2 linked regions of the Glaciimonas sp. PCH181 genome follow. The protein of the gene in region 1 interacts with the protein of each later gene in a pairwise test. Links are inferred from orthologs where the notes say so. Each region holds a gene or a part of one and is shown in the gene's direction. Other genes may lie near its edges. The genes, in order: C7W93_RS09360 and kdsB.

The links.
Region 2: the proteins of C7W93_RS09360 (region 1) and kdsB interact in binary tests that used the Escherichia coli proteins (3 or more experiments, as listed by UniProt). The link is inferred for Glaciimonas sp. PCH181 from one-to-one orthologs.

What each region holds. Positions count from the first base shown.
Region 1 is NZ_PYFP01000001.1:2,015,328-2,018,592, forward strand. What follows is about bases 313-3,246. They hold C7W93_RS09360 (TetR/AcrR family transcriptional regulator), read left to right. Parts: upstream 313-1,440; coding sequence 1,441-2,052; downstream 2,053-3,246. Other genes in these bases: C7W93_RS09355 (LysR family transcriptional regulator), read right to left, coding at 313-1,106; C7W93_RS09365 (iron-containing alcohol dehydrogenase), read left to right, coding at 2,250-3,246. Also shown: more of C7W93_RS09355, read right to left, coding at 171-312; more of C7W93_RS09365, read left to right, coding at 3,247-3,265. UniProt on the Escherichia coli protein: Involved in response to both electrophiles and reactive chlorine species (RCS). Represses the transcription of the nemRA-gloA operon by binding to the NemR box.
Region 2 is NZ_PYFP01000003.1:303,152-306,356, reverse strand. What follows is about bases 260-3,133. They hold kdsB (3-deoxy-manno-octulosonate cytidylyltransferase), read left to right. Parts: upstream 260-1,257; coding sequence 1,258-2,010; downstream 2,011-3,133. Other genes in these bases: adk (adenylate kinase), read left to right, coding at 2,272-2,928; C7W93_RS22070 (Trm112 family protein), read left to right, coding at 991-1,206; lpxK (tetraacyldisaccharide 4'-kinase), read left to right, coding at 260-1,010. In the rest of the region: more of lpxK, read left to right, coding at 1-259; C7W93_RS22055 (sodium-translocating pyrophosphatase), read left to right, coding at 3,180-3,205. UniProt on the Escherichia coli protein: Activates KDO (a required 8-carbon sugar) for incorporation into bacterial lipopolysaccharide in Gram-negative bacteria.

The sequences.
Region 1 (3,265 bases):
TTTGCGTTTGACGATGGGGCGGCGTAGCCGATTTTTTTAGCTATCACTCGGAAATAGGCGGGAAACATGTTTGAGCACAGCGAGTTGCTTTCTCGATCCTCGGGATGGCTAAAAAATTTGGAGACCCGAAGGGTAGCCATTCACCGCCCACCCAACAACCAAAATTAATGTCAAGTAGCCGCCATCCCCAACCCAACAGCCACCTCCGAAATCAATCTCCGCAACCAAACTACATCCGGCGCAACATGCGACCGCGTATGCCACAACATATAAAACCGCATCTTAGGCATATCAAACGGCAAAGGAAAAACCTGAATCGGCCAATCCCGTACAAAATAATTCGCAAACTGCCGTCCAGTAGTAAAAATCAAATCCGACTTAGCCAACACATGCGGCACCAACGCAAAATACGGAATCGCTACCTGCACATTACGCTTCAACCCCAATTCCGCCAACGCCGCATCGATACTGCTACGATGCCCCTCAATGTACGGCGTAGGTGCCAAATGTGGCATCTCCACATAATATTTCAACGTCAACCCCTTCTTCGCCACAGGATGATCCCGGTGCATCATGCACACCACATCATCCTCAAACAACTGCGCCAAATGCAAATGCTCCGGCGGATCAGGCCAGTTACCAATCACCAAATCAAGCCGCCCTGTCTCCAGCGCGTTCGAATAATCCAACCCTGCATCTAACGCATGCACCATCAAACTAGCCCCCGGCGCACGCCGCCGAACCTGCTCGATAATCGAAGGAATCAACAAAACATTCAGATAATCCGGCGTCCCGACATGGAACACCCGCGCCGTGCTACTCGCCTCAAAAGCCGCGACCGGCGCACCAATCTTCTCAAATATATCCAACCCCTCCTTCGCAAGCGCCAACAACTCCTGACCGCGCTCAGTCGCCACCATCCCACTCTTCCCGCGCACCAGAATCGCGTCCCCCGTCAACTCACGCAAACGCTTCAACGTATTACTGATAGTCGGCTGCGATTGCCCCAACTTAATCGCCGTGCGGGAAACACTCTTCTCCACCAGCAAGGTATGCAAAACTCGCAGAAGATACGTATCGAGATGATGGTTAGCGCGTGAAGTCATTGATGCTCAAGGTGAAGAATTCATTGAAAGTACAAAAGTGAAGCGGCCTGCGAGTGCACACAAAAACACACACTTAGATGTCGAATTTTTATGCAAAAATTAACATAACAAATTGCATAACAAATTTACGTAGCAAATCAACATGCAAAAATAAACATATATGCTTATTTTTTTATAGGATAACGGATAACTTACGCCGTTGGTATAGCCATAGCCGTATAGCGCCTCATCGAAAATGCCACGCCCGGACAATTCCGCATTCGCTTCTTTTATTGATATTGGATCCAAATAATTACTAGACGACTGGTCTAATTAGGTCTAGACTACCAAAATCATGCGAACAACCTACGACACCACCAGACGCCATATCCTCGATGCAGGCCAGCAACTCATCGTGGTGAAAGGCTTTGCAGGCGTAGGTTTAAACGAAATACTGACAGCCGCGGCCATACCAAAGGGCTCGTTTTATCACTATTTCGGCTCAAAGGAACAATACGGCTGCGCGCTGATGGAGCAATACTTCAGCGACTATCTGCTGCGACTCGACCAATTACTCCACCCTTCGCCAGAAGCCGCAGACGCCTCATCGGCACGCGCACGGTTAATAACCTACTGGGAACGCTGGGTCGATACCCAATGCAGTCAAGACGTCAAAGAAAAGTGTCTGGTGGTGAAATTAAGCGCCGAGGTCGCCGATCTGTCCGAAGATATGCGCATGATCCTATGCGAAGGTACAAAACGCGTCAGGGCTAGCCTAACCGCCTGCATCGCCAATGGCGTCACCGATGGCTCGCTGCAATCTAGCATTGATCCAGAAAAAACCGCACAAATGCTCTATCAAATGTGGCTAGGCGCTAGTCTGCTAGCAAAGTTGCAGCGGGATCGTACACCACTGGAATACGCATTCGCTACCACTATCGCAACCTTGCGAGAGCCTGTTAGCTAGCCGCGGTGGCGGTTTTTCTGTCAATTCAGACTTAGCACATCGCCGCTCCATCACTCGTACTTTTATCACGTTCAATTTTCCAGTCGTCGTCCCAAACCAACGTCGGCGGCATTAAAAATTTCACATTACGCCACACACGACTAAGTCGTGTATTTTTTAACCCAATAACTAGTTGACCGGTCTAATTAAGGAAAAATATGTTTAATTTCGAACTCTACAACCCTACAAAAATCGTTTTTGGTCGTGACACCATCACCAAACTATCTACTCTTGTTCCACCAACAGCGCGCGTACTAATTTTATTCGGCGGTGCAAGCGCACAAAAAAACGGCACGCTCGATGAAGTAAAAGCAGCACTCGGCAACCGCGAAGTACAAGAATTTGCCGGTATCGAACCGAATCCGTCTTACGAAACATTGATGCGTGCAGTTGAACAAGTACGCCGCGAAAAAATTGATTTCTTGCTAGCAGTTGGCGGCGGCTCCGTCATCGACGGCACCAAATTTATCGCCGCTGCCGCCAACTTTGAAGGCGAACCATGGAACATCGCCGTCAAAGGCGGTGCCAACATCACCAGTGCGCTACCGTTCGGCACCGTGCTGACGCTGCCAGCGACCGGCTCAGAAATGAATAACGGCGGCGTTGTCACACGCAAATCCATTCAAGCCAAACTAGCGTTCCGCAGTCCGTTGGTCTATCCGCAATTTTCGATACTCGACCCTAGCAAAACCTTCACTTTGCCAACTCGCCAAATTGCTAACGGCGTCGTCGATGCTTTCGTCCACACCGTCGAGCAGTATTTAACCTATCCCGTCGATGGTCAGGTGCAAGACCGTTTCGCAGAAGGATTACTCCTCAGCCTGATCGAAACCGGACCACGCGTTTTGGCCGATCCGAACGATTACGATGCCCGCGCCAATCTGATGTGGGTGGCAACGCTAGCCTTAAATGGCTTGATCGGCGCAGGCGTGCCGCAAGATTGGGCCACGCACATGATCGGGCATGAACTGACCGCGCAATATGACATCGATCACGCCCGTACATTGGCAATCGTGTTGCCATCATTGCTGACAGTCCAGCGTAAAAACAAACACGCCAAACTGCTGCAATACGCGGCCAGAGTATGGAATATCACCGAAGGCAGCGAAGAAGCGCGCATCGATCAAGCCATCCAAAATACACGTAATTTCTTTGAAAGCATGGGCATCAAAAC
Region 2 (3,205 bases), on another replicon or contig:
TCGTCGGTGTGCGTCGTGGCTTGTATTTGGTTGGATGGCGCACGCGGACTCGTTTGCCTGTGCCAGTGATTGTGGTGGGAAACATTTACATAGGCGGGACTGGCAAGACGCCGCTGACCATTTGGCTCGTTCAGGCGTTGCGCCTGGCAGGTTATACTCCCGGCGTTATTTCGCGTGGCTATGGGGCAAATCCAGAATCAACGGCCCGGTTGGTGACCGCAACATCGCTCGCCGCTGATGTTGGCGACGAGCCGCTGCTGATTACGCGGCGGGTTCAATGTCCGCTAGTCGTAGGCCGAAATCGGGTGGCGGCGGGGCAACTATTGTTACAGACGCATCCCGAAGTAGACGTGATTTTGTCGGATGACGGTTTGCAGCACTATCCGCTGCAACGCGATATTGAAATCGTCTTATGCGATAGCCGTGGCAATGGCAATGGCTGGTTGCTGCCTGCGGGGCCTTTGCGCGAACCGGCTACGCGTCGCCGTGATTTTACGGTGGTGAATCTGGGGCCGACAGCGGTCTTGCCAGCGTCGTTACCCCCTGATGCGATGCGTATGAATCTGTTGGGCGAGATTGCCGAGCGTCTTGGGGATCGTACTGAGACACGAGATTTGTTATCATTCATGCATTTTCCGACTGCATCAGAGGATAAATTGGCGCAGCCGACAGCGTTAACACGAGCCGCAGCGCCATCAGTGAGGTTAGCGCCCCGACTATTGGCGGCAGCTGGAATTGGCAATCCGCAGCGATTTTTTACGATGCTGTCTGGTTTGGGCCTGGTATTTGAATCGCTTGCATTGCCCGATCACTATGATTTTTCTGCAAATCCTTTTGCTGCGCTAGACGCAGAGATCATTCTGATCACCGAAAAGGATGCAGTAAAATGCAGTCAAATCGAAACACTTAAAAACGACCCGCGTGTGTGGGTCGTCCCCGTGACAGCGCAGATTGACGGCGCGCTGGCACATCAAATTGTGGAGAAACTCCGTGGACACCCAACTGCTTGATATTTTAGTTTGCCCAATCTGTAAAGGGCCGTTGCAGCATGATAAAAAAGCGCAGGAACTGATTTGTAACGCCGACCGACTTGCTTTTCCGATTCGTGACGGCATTCCGATTATGTGGGCTGATCAAGCGCGGGAGCTGAACGGTGCGGCGGATGTCGCTGACAGCGAGAATATTCCTCCTTCGTCCGTTGCCTGAGGCCGATATTGCCTTTTATCTCTGAGTTTCAATAGTCTATAAAGATCGTCAATGTCCTTTACTGTCATTATTCCTGCGCGACTGGCGTCGACCCGATTGCCCAATAAGCCTTTGGCGGATCTTGGCGGCAAGCCGATGATCGTCCGGGTTGCCGAGCGGGCGGCCTTATCCGGCGCGGCGCAAGTGATCGTGGCGACTGATCATGCTGATATTTTGCGCGCTTGCGAACAACACGGTGTGGCTGTGCGTCTTACCCGCGGCGATCATCCTTCTGGCACTGATCGGATCGCGGAAGTTGCTGCTGTGCTGGGATTGGCCGCAGATGCAGTGGTCGTGAATGTGCAAGGTGATGAACCCTTAATTGACCCTGCATTGATTGCTGCCACCGCAGCGCAAATCGTTGACGGAGTGCCAATGGCGACGGCGGCGCATGCTATCGACAGTGCAGCCGACGCGTTTAATCCGAATGTGGTCAAAGTAGTGGTGAACAAGCTTGGCCGTGCGTTGTATTTTTCGCGCGCGACGATTCCGTGGGATCGCGATGGTTTTATGCAATCGCAACAGCAATTGCCGAACGGTTATGTGCCTTTGCGGCATATCGGGCTGTATGCCTACAGTTATGGCTTTTTACAAACTTATCCTACTCTGGCGGTATCGCCATTGGAACAGATTGAAGCGCTGGAGCAGTTGCGCGTGTTGTGGCATGGCTATCCGATTGCCGTCCATATTGCGCAGGCGGCACCGGCTGCCGGTGTTGACACGCCAGAGGATCTGGAACGCGTCAGACGTTTTTTTACGGCCTAATTTGCCGAATTAGTGTCACTTAAATGTGCTATCGACCAATGCAGTGGTTCGCCATGATGCTGTTTGGTAAAATTGTGTGGTAAGTTTCATGCAAAGTTAGCGTGTTATAAGAATGCATGCATACGCGATGACGCCGCTGCAATTTCCAAAAAAGCCTGAAAAACAGCCTGAGTAGCAAGCTGAGCAGTAATGTTGGGCGTTGGAAATGCAAAAACAGGCGTCGCTACAAAAATTTTCAAACTAACCTTAGGACTTCACAGTATGCGTCTTATCCTTTTAGGAGCGCCCGGTGCCGGAAAGGGCACGCAAGCCACCTTTATTAAAGAAAAATTCAACATTCCGCAAATTTCTACCGGCGACATGTTGCGTGCAGCCGTCAAAGCTGGCACCCCGCTTGGCATCGAAGCAAAGAAAGTAATGGATGCGGGTGGTTTGGTATCGGATGACATCATCATTGGTCTGGTCAAAGATCGTTTGCAGCAAGCAGATTGCGCCAATGGTTATTTGTTCGATGGTTTTCCACGGACAGTGCCGCAAGCTGACGCGATGAAGGATGCTGGCGTAAGTATCGATTACGTACTGGAAATCGATGTGCCGGATGAAGCAATCGTTGAACGCATGAGCGGTCGTCGTGTTCATCCGGCTTCGGGCCGCACCTATCATGTCAAATTCAATCCGCCAAAAGCGGAAGGCATTGATGATGTCACTGGTGAAGAATTGATTTTGCGTGATGACGACAAGGTTGAAACGGTTAAGAAGCGTCTGTTTGTGTATCACGAGCAGACTGAAATTCTTGTCAAGTATTACGGTGACTGGGCTAAGGCAGGTAATCCTGGTGCGCCGAAATATCGCAAAATTGTAGGTGTAGGACCGGTAGAACAAATTCGTGACAGCGCTTTCAAGGCACTGGAAGGATAAAAAGAAAGCGGACACTGGTCCGCTTTTTTTTATTTGTGAAGTATCCTCAATCTGATTAGTATGACAATTATTACTTTGTAATCTGGATGGGCCAGCCCAGGCTACCTCTAAAAAATAAACGGGCAACGAAAAGTCTTTCAGTACACATGGCTTGTAGATTGAAGCGTTCTGTCACATTTTGGCAGGCAGTCATTTACGCAGTGTGGTTGGTTACTTTGGGTGTTGTCATTATAAAAACAGGAGGAGTCAACATGGCATCTGGTCTATGGTTTGCGAT